Regions from separate parts of the Ruegeria sp. P8 genome, predicted to be linked through region 1. Evidence: riboswitches for the same ligand, from Rfam matches in the RefSeq annotation. Region 1 holds a riboswitch; each other region holds the start of a gene.
The links. A riboswitch is a leader RNA that binds a small molecule or an ion and turns the genes downstream of it on or off. The one in region 1 is predicted to bind cobalamin.

Region 1 (4,067 bases):
CGCATTCGCCTGACGCTCTGATGGGTTGTCTTTTCCCGATGCCTTCCCTATATCTCGGACTCGAGAGGTTGGCGCGGGCGAGCGCCTCGCCAACCTGGTCAGGTCCGGAAGGAAGCAGCCACAACGAGCCCCGCTTGGGTCGATGTCCAACCTCTCACTTCGTGAACCACAGCCGCAGGAGGGCTTTATGATTGTAGTGAAAACCCTTCGGGCAGACTGGTTCTGATTCACCGGAATCACCGGACTGCCTGAACACACGACCTGCGGATGCGCGATTGCCATCCGTTGGCATTGCTGTTTCTGAAAACAGGCAGATAAATGTCTTATACGCTTTCGGACCTGGGATGGTCCTCTCACTTTGCCGCGCAACACGCGGCTTTTCCTTCCGACACGCCCTTTCGCGTTACCTCGGTTCATCGGGACCGTCTGATCGGGCTGAGCCCGAATGGTGAAATCCCTTTGCTGACACCGGATAGTCCGACCGGTTCATATGCCGTCGGGGATTGGATTCTTGCGGACGCCGAATACCGCGTACGTCGCCTTCTGGACCGGCGCAGCCTGCTGCAACGCAGGGCTGCCGGTACAGGTGCCACAACACAACTGATTGCCGCTAATGTCGATGTGTTGTTCATCGTCAGCTCGTGCAACGCCGATTTCAACCTGCCTCGGCTGGAACGTTATCTGGCGCTGGCGCATCAGGCCGGATGTTATCCGGTCGTCGTCCTGACGAAAGCTGACCAGTCGGATGACCCCGGCAGTTTCTCGGGACAAGTGCAATCTCTGGACCCTTTTCTGTCGGTGCTGGCGATCAATGCGCTGGACCCGGCAGATGTCGAAAAGGTTCTGGCATGGTGCCCCAAAGGCCAGACCGGCGCGCTGGTCGGGTCGTCGGGCGTAGGCAAAACGACGCTCAGCAACGCCATGACGGATCAAAACCTCGCCACGTCTGGAATTCGCGAAGACGACGCACGGGGCAGACACACGACAACGGTGCGCGCGTTGCACGGGATGGGTAACGGTGGCTGGCTGATCGACACGCCGGGAATGCGCGCACTGCGTTTGCTGGACGCTCAGGACGGGATCGACAACGTGTTCTCGGACATCACGGAGCTTGGCCAAAGCTGTCGCTTTTCGGATTGTCAGCACGAGACCGAGCCCGGCTGTACCGTGCAGAACGCAATCGACGAAGGCGTTCTTGATCCGGCGCGGCTGGACCGTTGGCGCAAGCTGCGGCGTGAAGATCAGCGAAACTCGGAAACCGTTGCCCAATCGCGGGCGCGGGACAAGGCGTTCGGCAAGATGGTGCGCGGTGTCATGCAGGACAAGAAACTTCGCAAACGGCCATAACTGCAAGGTGTTAGGAAAACCTGCGTCGCGTCTGATCAGGCGATCAGGCGCGGCCAGACCGCTGCATTGCGACGGGCAAATGCTCCGATATGGCCTATTTCCGGCAGTCCGAATTCAGCAGGCTTCAGAAGGTGGCGTCTGGCCTCGGGGCCGTACAGATCGGCAAGGCGCCAAACTGCCTCGGGCGGAGCCATCTGGTCATCTTCGAACGTGAACAGATCCACAGGTGTTCCAGAACTGCCCCAATGCGCATCAGGCAAATTCTGCCCGATCTCGGGAATGTAGCTAAGAGGTGCTGTACACCATTTGCGCCATTGCCAGTAGACCGAGGCGGGCAGGTCCGAACCAAACCCGATCGCTTTGCCGGGCAGATACCCAAGCGCCCGCACCATCAGCGGTGCATGGCCATACCAGAACAGCCCTGCCAACCCCCGATAGGGCCATGGGTGATCTTTCAAAGTCACCAGCCCCGAACACACACCGATCATTCGGTCGATCTGGTCGATATCCGGCTGCACCGGCCCCAGCATCGCACCGACCGAATGGCCGATGGTCCACTGCTGCGCCTTTGGAAACCGCCTGCGCATTTCGGCCCGTGCCGCTGGCATGTCGATCAACGCCCAATCCGCCATTGTTGCAGTTGCGTCTTTCAGGCGGCCGACCAAAGAAAGCCCGTAGTCCCGATAGTCATAGGTCAGGCAAGCTATCCCCCGCTCGGTAGCCAGCCATCGCGCAAAGTGTTGATAATAGTCACGCGGCACACCCGTGGCACTGTTAAATACGACAACGGTTTCCGGCTCACCCACTGGCCGGTACAGCCGCGCCGACAAGGGCACGGACCCTGACGGAAAGCGGAAATCTTCGATCAACACCGTCTGTTCCGTATCCAACATGATCCCCGGCTTTCGCTGAAACAATGGTTTGCCTGCCTTCGATGCCGACGAAACTAAGCCGGAACGTAAACCGCATCCAGCATGACCAAACGTCCGGCCTAAAGATCGGCTTGACTCGGAACGCGATCAGGCGCTAGCGGTTGTGTGATGGTTTCCGGCCCCCACAAGAGGTCGGGATGAAAAGGGAACACGGTGCGGTTTGTCTGGTCACACAGATATCAACCAAGTCCGCGACTGCCCCCGCAACTGTAAGCGGTAAGCAATGCCGAAATACCACTGGCCCATGGGCTGGGAAGGTCGGCAGAGCAATGACCCGCAAGTCAGGAGACCTGCCATCGGAACTGAAACCGAAACTCGGGCGGGGTGTCCGGGCAGGTCCTGACAGCCAGATGCTGTCCCACCTGCCCCAATATCCAGCCCACCACGCGCGGAGGGCGCAGGATGATCTGGAAGACAAAATCACACGAATACAGCGCAACTGTGTGCCAGCGGACGGGCAAAACCTGCCCGGCTTTGGCGCGACTGGCCCGCTCGATTTCCGAAGCCATGGCGCAGGCGGTTTCGGCCACCAGCGAGGATTTCGAATTTGAAGGCAACAGCGCGCTGTCACATTGCGCAGAAGGGTGCATGGCAACGATCCGAGCGCGATCCGACAGCGTTCGCGTTTTCTGCGGGGCGCACCCTGATACAGCAATTCGGGGCCTGGATGCCTATGCCGATTTGATCTTCGGACCTAAATTCAGAACGCTGCCCGCGGGCATTGTCGCGAACCCGCCTTGCGCCATGATCGAGGTTTCAACGATCCGACCCCCGAAATCCGGTTACGCACCCCAGCAGCTTTCAGCTTGATCCCACTTCCACCTGTGCCGGCGTGATCCGGGACGCCCAGGCCAGCTGCGCATCGGTTTCGACAACGCACGGGCGTACGGCCCGCAGGCGGTTCAGTGCGTCACTGGCGCGTTCACCGCATTCAACCATCAGTCGCAGAACAATCATCCCGGACCTGCCGCACCCCCCACGGCAGTGCACTAGGACCCGGCCACCACCCGACAGTGCATGTCGGGCCGTGGCGCTGACCTCTGGCCAGGCCTTCTGAACCGCTTGCGTTGGCGCTCCAAAATCTTCGATCGGCAGGTGAACCCACCGGCTGGCCCGGCTTTGGATGTCGCTGCCAAAGTGCTGCGCGCCATCCTGAAGCATTTCGACATCCGTCGTCATTGAAATCACAAGGCCCGGTTTCCACGCCGCAATCGTATCCAGATCGGTGGCGTAATCCCCGCCACGACCGGGCATTGAAGTAAGGGCAAGCGTCCCGCCTCCGACCTGCAGAGCAAAGATGACCAACTGCGACATGAAGTGCGTCCTCCCCCAAGGTACTCTTTAAGAAATGAGTCATTAAATCCGCTGGTCCAGTTTAGTTGGAAACCAGCCCGTTCCTGAAACAAAAAATCATCGCGCCCCACAGTGGACGCGGACTGCCGCCGCCACTACGCTGTGCCGAAGCACCGAATCCGAGCGAGAAGACATGACAGACACGCCCAGCCCCGCCTATCAGGTTCTCGCCCGCAAATACCGCCCGGAAACCTTTGCCGACCTGGTGGGTCAAGATGCTATGGTGCGCACCCTAAAAAACGCCTTCGAGGCCGACCGGATTGCGCAGGCCTTTATCATGACCGGCATTCGCGGAACGGGAAAAACCACCACGGCGCGGATCATCGCCAAAGGCATGAACTGCATCGGGCCGGATGGAACCGGAGGGCCGACAACCGAGCCTTGCGGTCAGTGCGAGCATTGCGTCGCAATCATGGAAGGTCGCCATGTCGATGT
Region 2 (4,067 bases), on a different contig from region 1:
TGCTGCCTGTTTATGCCCGCCCCGACCCGACCTCGCCCGTGAATGCCCATTTCGAGACCGGAGTGGTGGCGCGCCTTGGAGCCTGTTCGCTGGACTGGTGCAGGATCACCGCCGGCGGATACCGTGGCTGGACACTGAAATCGAACCTTTGGGGCGTCGATTCTTCCGAAATTCGGGAATAGGCGAAAGACAATTTCCGGTATCCGCTGTTGCGCATCGCCCTGAAAAAGCGCCACAAGGTGTTTGAGTTACCAGCGCAATCGCCGCTTGACTCGACCTAAACGGAGGACCCTATGCGCGCAGTCACCTATTCAGCCTTCGGAGACGCTGCCGATGTCTTGCGTATACAGAGTATTCCCCCGAATTCGCCTGGACCGGGTGAAGTCACGGTCGAGCTGTCCTTTTCCGGCGTAAACCCCTCGGACATCAAGGCCCGCGCGGGGGCCCGACCGGGTGTCACAGAACCTCCGTTTCCACTGATCGTTCCGCACAGTGACGGGGCTGGAGTCATCACAGCAGTGGGCGATGGTGTACCTGCGACGCGGATTGGCCAGCGCGTGTGGATCTGGAACGGGCAATGGCAGCGCGCATTCGGTACAGCTGCCAGCCACATCACCCTGCCCGAATCCCAGGCTGTGGAACTGCCCGAGACGGTGTCACTTGAAACCGGGGCAATTCTTGGAATTCCCGGCCTAACCGCATGCCATGCGGTGTTTTCGGGCGGCACGCCGCGCGGGCAAACCGTTTTGATCCATGGCGGGGCGGGAACTGTCGGTTACCTGGCTGTGCAACTTGCCAAATGGGCCGGAGCCAAAGTGATCGCAACGGCCAGCGCCCGCAGTTTTGACCGGGTCAAGGCAGTTGGTGCAGATGTCGTTCTCGACTACACCGGTGAACACCTTTCGGATCAGATCCTCGACGCAAATGATGGACGTGCAATTGGTCGAATCGTCGATGTCGAATTTGGACGGAACCTTGCCACCAACATTGCCGTCATCGCCGAGAACGGCCGTATCAACGCATATGGATCTGCCCGGAATATGACGCCCGTCTTTCCCTTTGGACCTATGATGTTCAAGGCCGTGACACTCGAGGCGGTCCTGATCTACCTGCTGCCTGCGGACTTGCGCGCCGTCGCAATAAAGACATTACACAAGGCACTGACTGATGGCGCATTGATCTGCCCTGCTCACAAGGTCTTTACGTTGGAAGAATGCGCTGCGGCCCATGTGATGGTACAGGAAGGCAACCGTACCGGAGCGGTGTTGATCGATACCAAATGAGGGGCCTTCAAAAAAATTTTACGGCGCTCGCTTTTTTTGCAAAACGCTCTTGAACCCTTCCATCAACAATCGTAGATAGCCGCTCACCGTTGGGGTGTAGCCAAGTGGTAAGGCAGCGGTTTTTGGTACCGTGTATCGTAGGTTCGAATCCTACCACCCCAGCCATGATTTTCCCTAATATCACACACTATGAATCTGGGTCCGGATTTTGGCGCGTTCTCAGCGGCTTTTCTGATATCAGCGCCATGTTGAGACGCGCAGGTGCATGCTCTTGCGAGAAAATAGGAAAGACCCCGGAGTTTTTTCTTGCCGCAGGGTAACTGTTAAGGTACCCGCGTTTTACCGGTCCCGATGTGGCTAAGAGGGAATCCGAGGTGCCTTTTGGTGCCAACCGGAACTGCCCCCGCAACTGTAGGCGGCGAGCGCTGTCCATTTCCGTCACTGGGCCATTTGGGTCTGGGAAGACAGGACAGACAAAGACCCGTCAGTCAGGAGACCTGCCGGTATGAAACCGAAACACACCGGGCGGGGTTGTCCGGGGAGGTTGCCGAAGAAACGCGCTGGGCGGGCTGTATTCCACTCTGCGCTTACAGCAGGCAGAAAAGCGTCTGTTGCTTCGGTAAATGCCCATTCACCCGTTCTCTGGTCATTGACACATGGAGATCGATTGTCATGTTTCTACGCACTGGCCTGATTGGCCTTTCCTTGCTGGCTACCAGCGCTGCCGCCGAAGGAAACTTTCCCCTAACCATCGAAAACTGCGGTCACTCGGTCACGTTTGACGCGCCTGTGACGTCGTCAGTCACGGTCGGCCAGGCCGCGACCGAGGTGCTTTATGCGCTGGGTCTGGGCGAGCAGGTTCTTGGAACTTCGGTCTGGTTCAACGAGGTGCTGCCTGAATATGCCGAGGTGAATGCCAAGGTCGAGCGTCTGGCAGATAATGACCCCAGCTTTGAAAGCGTGGTTGCCAAGCGGCCGGGACTGGTCGCAGCGCAATACGAATGGCACGTCGGACCCGAGGGCATCGTCGCCACGCGTGAGCAATTTCATGAACTGGGCATTCCAACGTACGTAATGCCTGCAGATTGCGTCGGCAAAGACAATACGGTCGGCGGCGATGGCACCCGCCTGCAAGCGTTCTCAACCGATACGCTGTATCAGGGTATCGAAGAACTGGCGGCAGCCTTTGATGTGCCCGAACGCGGCACGGAGCTGGTTGCCGAGTACAAGGCCCGCGAAGCCGCAGCCGTCGCCAAGGCGCAAACCGTGAAGCTGGACGATGTGTCAGCCGTATTCTGGTTTTCCTCTCCCGAAATGGAAAGCGACCCGTTTGTGGCCGGACAGAAAGGCGCACCGGGATACATGATGAGTAAATTGGGTATCCGCAACGTCGTCGAGACGGATGAAGAATGGCCAACAGTGGGCTGGGAAACCATTGCCAAGGCCAATCCGACGGTGATTGTTATCGCCAAGATGGACCGCCGTCGCTTTGCTGCGGACGACTACCTGAAAAAGCTGGAGTTCCTGCGCACTGATCCGGTGACCAGCCAGATGGATGCGGTCAAGAATGACCGGATCGTCATTATGGATGCGCAGGCCATGGACGCCACCATCCGCGCAATCCCGGCGCTGGAGGATCTGGCCGAGAAGCTGGATACCATCGGAAACAACCTGTGAACAAGGTCGCCGCAATTTTACGGCAGGGTTTCAAGGCTGCGTGCCTTACCGTGCCATTGTTGATTGCGGCGGTTCTTGCGGGCGCGATGATCGGGGAAACCTCTCTGTCGCCCGATTTGGTTCTCTCCGTTCTGGCCAACAAGCTGGCCGGAGCGGACTTTCCTGTAGACCCAATTGATCAGGGTATTATCTGGAGCTACCGGATTCCTCGCGCTCTGGTCGCTGCGTCCTGCGGTGCCGGTCTGGCTGTCGCAGGGGTCGTGTTGCAGGCTTTGCTGCGCAACCCGTTGGCCGACCCTTACATTTTGGGCATTTCTGCCGGGGCCTCGACGGGTGCCGTGGCTGTAACCATCGCTGGTTTGGGTGGGGGGGCCTTGTCGCTGTCTTTTGGCGCGTTCAATGGCGCGCTTTTGGCTTTTGGTTTTGTCGCGTTGCTGGCCCGAGCCGCTGGCGCAGGGGGCGGACGGGCTGCGACGGCACAGATCGTCCTGGCGGGAATTGCCGGGTCTCAGTTGTTCAATGCGCTGACGGCCTTCATCATCGCCAAATCCGCCAATGCCGATCAGGCGCGCGGGATCATGTTCTGGCTGATGGGAAACCTCAGCGGCGTGCGCTGGCCGGATGTGTATCTGGCCATTCCGGTGGCCCTTGTCGGTTGGCTCATTTGCCGCTTTCACGCCAGAGCACTGGACGCCTTTATTTTCGGCTCTGATTCAGCGGCCTCGCTGGGCATATCGGTACGTCGGGTGCAGGCAACCCTGATCTTTGCGACCGCACTTACAACAGCTGTCATGGTTTCTATCGTCGGATCCATTGGCTTTGTCGGGCTGGTCATCCCTCATGCTGCCCGGTTCCTTGTGGGACCGGGGCATCGCAGGCTTATCCCAACCGCCGCCTTGATCGGAGCGGTCTTCCTGATCGGCGCAGATATCGTGTCGCGCATCATCATCCCGGGTCAGGTTCTGCCGATTGGGGTGGTCACCGCCCTGATCGGTGCGCCTGCCTTTGCCGTAATTCTGGTGCGCGGCCAGAGGAGCGCCCGATGAAGATCGAGGCGAAAAACCTGACATATTCCGTTCGCGGCAAGACTTTGCTGTCAGACGTATC
Region 3 (4,067 bases), on a different contig from region 1:
AGGATCGCCTCGATCGCCATGACAGGAATATGCGCAAAGAAAACAAGCTTGGCCGCTGGCAGGAATGCATCCCCGGACAAGGCCAGTGAAAACGCAACCATGCCGGTTGTGGCGGCGATGGCAAAGGCACCGCCGACCCCGCCCCATATCGCACCTTGCAGAGGTGAGCCATGGGCGATCAGGCGGCCAAAGATCAGCCCGGCCAAAACCGCGGGCAACGCGATGTTCAGGGTGTTGATCCCCAATACCGTCAACCCGCCAAAGCCAAAGAAGACGGCTTGCAGCAAAAGCCCGACGAACAGGGCCGGGAATGCGGCCCAGCCCAACAAAAGCCCGGCCATTCCGTTGAGGATCAGATGCACTGACGAAGGGCCAATCGGCACATGGATCAGCGATGCCACGAAAAAGCTGGCAGACAGCACCCCCGCTGTTGGAATGCGATCAAGATTCAGCGACCTGAGGCCCATGGCAATCCCACCCGCTGCAGCGACGGCTCCGCCGATCACGACCGGGTTGGACAAGGCTCCGTCAACGATGTGCATCTACGGTTACTCCAAATCCCAGGCGCGGATCCAGATGACCGCGTCCTGGCTGAGTTCTTTGCCGTTGTGTTCGGTCACAGGACCGGCACCGAGCGCCGCAAATCCCCAATATCCGGCTTTTGGAACGCCAAACGTGAAATACCCGTTATCATCCGAAGTTGCGACCAATGCACCACCCGGCATCGGCGAGACGGTCGGGGCCGAGGCGGCCGCGCTTTCCATGTCTGGTTCTGCGGCCATGTACTCGATCTCGATCTCGGCACCCACAACCGGTTGGCCTTCGGCCATAACCCGACCTGTAAACGTCGAACCCGCGATGATGTTGGTTGGTTTGTTGAGCGGGATGATCTCAACCGGCAGGCCCACCGGGTTCATCCAGTCGGTCGGCAGTTCGTTGCGGTTCAGGAATGCCTTGGCGATCTGCTGGATATAGATATCCTCGGATTCCTCATAATAGGGCTGGGGAACTGTCACCAGCACATAGTCGCCCGACCGTTTGACGGGAACATAACCCTTGAATGCCGCGCCTTCGTTTTCGCCACCGGTGAAACGTACGGGTTCCAGGGTATCCAGCAGATCGGTTTTCTGACCGTTGTGGATCACGTAGAATTCCTGCGGCTTGTCCAGATCCATGACATGCCCGTTCGAGAACGGATGCCAAAAGATCAGCTTGACCGGAACATTCCCCGGTGCGTCGATCATGGTTTCAGCGGTGTATTCCAGCAGGAAATGAGCATTTGCCATCGCTGGAAGCGCTATCGCCACAGCGGCTGCGGAAAGCAGCTTGGTCATCAATAGTCGTCCTTGTCCCATCGTACCAATCCCGGTACGAGATGCGTTTTGACTGCGGGGATGTCCAAGCTAAGCTGCTTTTTCAAGCATCCTGCTCCGACGCACATCCCGTCGCCGATTAGGAGTGCCCTTGTCAAAGGCACATGTCCGGCAGGTATCCTGACTTGCGGGTCAAAGCGTTGGGCTGGCCTTCCCGGATTAACTCCAGTGGCACTTCAGCCCTGCTCGCCGCTTACAGTTGCGGGTGCAGTTGCGGAATTGGGCCAAAGCCCGCACCGCATTCCCTTTTGATTCCAGAGCACGCCCCGGAACCGAACATGCCGAGCGGCTTGCCAGACTTCTTCGGCATCCGTCAACGATCATTTGCGCTGGCTATCAAAAAGTTTAGCGGGCAATGCCCTTTTTCCGGCGGATCCGCTTTGGATAAAGGTCGGGGTTTTCGGGAATGAACCTACCCTTCGAGCAGGTATCTTTCCGACAATGGCAAACTGGCCGCCCCCAATGAGCGGGCATCCGGGCCTGCCGTCCCCGCCAGCACCAAAGGCCGTTCAAGCCCGGTCAGGTTCAGGTCGGATAGTTCGACCTCAACCAGTTCCACCAGCCGCGCCTTGATATCAGCAGGCATCCAGCCATCAATCTTGACACATTCGAAGTCGATCAGGCTGCAAGACGAGACTGTGGCATGGGCGATCCCGTGCGCCGCTTGTTTCAGCCAGTTCTCAAGGTGGGATTCCGGTACGTCCCAATGCTGTGTCGTTTCCCAGATTGAACCGGGTGTCGCGGCATTCTCACCTGTCACGCGCTCCAGCACATAAAGACTGGCGACATCTATCAACGGTTTCACTCCGCCTGCGCCGTCCGGCACGGGCAATGGCCCAAGCGCACCGGCGTTTCCCCGCCCCGAAAAGATCGAGCCGTTCAGAACCACCCCGCCCCCAATGAAGAAGCCCACATAAAAATACAGGAAATCTCGTGGGCCTTCCGCCGGGCCAAAGACCAGCTCGGCACCGCAGGCGGCCGTTGCGTCGTTCTGCAAGAACACCGGCAAGTCATAGCTTGCGGCCAGCGCGCCTTTTAAGTCCGCGTCACGCCACGGATCCATTTTCTCCTGCGGAACCTGCAATGTCTGTGCCCAGTCCCAAAGGTAGAACGGCATCGCAATCCCAAGACCCGCGATCCGGCTGCGCGCTTCGGGCGACAGCGACGTCATCACTTTGTCGAGGCTTTCCTTGGAAAAGCTCAGTGTCGCCTCGGGCGTCGGAAAATCATAAGTCCGCCGTTCGCGTTGCCTGACATTGCCAAGGAAATCCGTCAGCACCAGCTCGGTACTTCGCCGCCCGACTTTGAGCCCGAAGAAATACGCGCCATCCGGATTCAGGCGCATGGGAACCGAGGGCTGCCCGACTTTTCCCCGGATCGGTTCACCCCGCAGAAGCAGCCCATCGGTTTCCAACTGGCGCATGATGACCGAAACCGTCTGTGCCGACAGCCCGGTCATGCGCGCGATTTCAGATTTTGCAAGGGCCTGATGGCGCCGGACCAGTGACAGGACAAGCCGTTCATTTCGGGCCCGCATTCCGCTTTGATTGGTGCCGCGCATGTCTGGCTCGCGTACGCCAGCGGTATTGTCCAAAGAGTTGTTTGCAGACACGGCCATCCCCTTCGTGACGACAATGTTGAAACCCTTCCTTTCTGTCAATAATAAATAAGAGTGATTTATTTATTGACTCAAAATTCGAATCTTGTGATGGTTTTCATGTTCGATCGGGCCGGATTTCGCCCGATCAGACGTATGCCCGGACGGGCATTGGGAAAACTGGGAGGACTACCGATGAAACTTGCGAAACTTGCAGGCGCCACGGCGCTGGCGGTTACGGCCATGGCAAGCAGTGCAATGGCCGAAGGTGAAACCGTTTGCCTGATCACCAAGACGGATACCAACCCTTTCTTTGTTAAAATGAGAGAGGGTGCCACAGCTAAAGCCGAAGAGCTTGGCATGACGCTGAAGGCCTTTGCCGGCAAAGTCGACGGCGACCACGAAACTCAGGTTCAGGCCATTGAAACCTGCATTCTGGATGGCGCAAAGGGTATCCTGCTGACCGCGTCGGATACGTCGTCCATCGTTCCGGCGGTGCAGCAGGCCCGCGATGCCGGGCTGCTGGTGATTGCGCTGGACACCCCGCTTGAGCCTATCGACTCGGCCGACGCGACCTTTGCCACCGACAATTTCCTTGCGGGGCTTCTGATCGGACAATGGGCAAAAGCCACTCTGGGAGATGCGGCAAACGACGCCAAAATCGCCACGTTGGACCTTGCGGTCAGCCAGCCCACTGTGGACGTGCTTCGCAATCAGGGGTTCCTGCAGGGGTTCGGTGTTGATCTGGCCGATCCGAACGTGATTGGCGATGAAAACGACCCGCGTCTTGTTGGCAGCGATGTCACCGCTGGCAACGAAGAAGGCGGCCGCCGCGCGATGGAGAACCTGCTGGCCAAAGACCCGACGATCAACGTGGTGCATACCATCAACGAACCGGCGGCAGCGGGCGCTTACGAGGCGCTCAAGGCTATCGGACGCGAAAATGACGTGTTGATCGTTTCCGTCGATGGCGGTTGCCCCGGCGTGCAGAACGTGGCGGACGGGGTCATCGGCGCAACATCCCAGCAATACCCGCTGCTGATGGCATCGCTGGGTGTTGAGGCTGTCAAGAAATGGGCGGACGAAGGGACGAAACC

Region 2: it holds a riboswitch for cobalamin, as region 1 does, so the genes downstream of both, ACR0BZ_RS01060 (ABC transporter substrate-binding protein) here and ACR0BZ_RS17460 (hypothetical protein) in region 1, are expected to answer to the same signal.
Region 3: it holds a riboswitch for cobalamin, as region 1 does, so the genes downstream of both, ACR0BZ_RS18150 (DUF4198 domain-containing protein) here and ACR0BZ_RS17460 (hypothetical protein) in region 1, are expected to answer to the same signal.

The regions. Positions count from the first base shown of each region.
Region 1 is NZ_JBQERC010000020.1:9,079-13,145, reverse strand. It holds gene ACR0BZ_RS17480 (bifunctional 2',3'-cyclic-nucleotide 2'-phosphodiesterase/3'-nucleotidase) at 1-21, shown strand, start outside; RNA gene ffs (signal recognition particle sRNA small type) at 62-160, shown strand; gene rsgA (ribosome small subunit-dependent GTPase A) at 319-1,347, shown strand; gene ACR0BZ_RS17465 (alpha/beta hydrolase family protein) at 1,383-2,240, opposite strand; cobalamin riboswitch at 2,373-2,591, shown strand; gene ACR0BZ_RS17460 (hypothetical protein) at 2,682-3,089, shown strand; gene ACR0BZ_RS17455 (protein-tyrosine phosphatase family protein) at 3,081-3,593, opposite strand; gene ACR0BZ_RS17450 (DNA polymerase III subunit gamma/tau) at 3,766-4,067, shown strand, end outside.
Region 2 is NZ_JBQERC010000001.1:211,447-215,513, reverse strand. It holds gene ACR0BZ_RS01075 (SH3 domain-containing protein) at 1-182, shown strand, start outside; gene ACR0BZ_RS01070 (NADPH:quinone reductase) at 294-1,283, shown strand; tRNA gene ACR0BZ_RS01065 (tRNA-Gln) at 1,374-1,448, shown strand; cobalamin riboswitch at 1,610-1,802, shown strand; gene ACR0BZ_RS01060 (ABC transporter substrate-binding protein) at 1,956-2,960, shown strand; gene ACR0BZ_RS01055 (FecCD family ABC transporter permease) at 3,011-4,006, shown strand; partial or broken gene ACR0BZ_RS01050 (ABC transporter ATP-binding protein) at 4,003-4,067, shown strand, end outside.
Region 3 is NZ_JBQERC010000023.1:15,244-19,310, forward strand. It holds gene cbiM (cobalt transporter CbiM) at 1-542, opposite strand, end outside; gene ACR0BZ_RS18150 (DUF4198 domain-containing protein) at 549-1,334, opposite strand; cobalamin riboswitch at 1,467-1,665, opposite strand; gene ACR0BZ_RS18155 (ROK family transcriptional regulator) at 1,786-2,991, opposite strand; gene ACR0BZ_RS18160 (substrate-binding domain-containing protein) at 3,166-4,067, shown strand, end outside.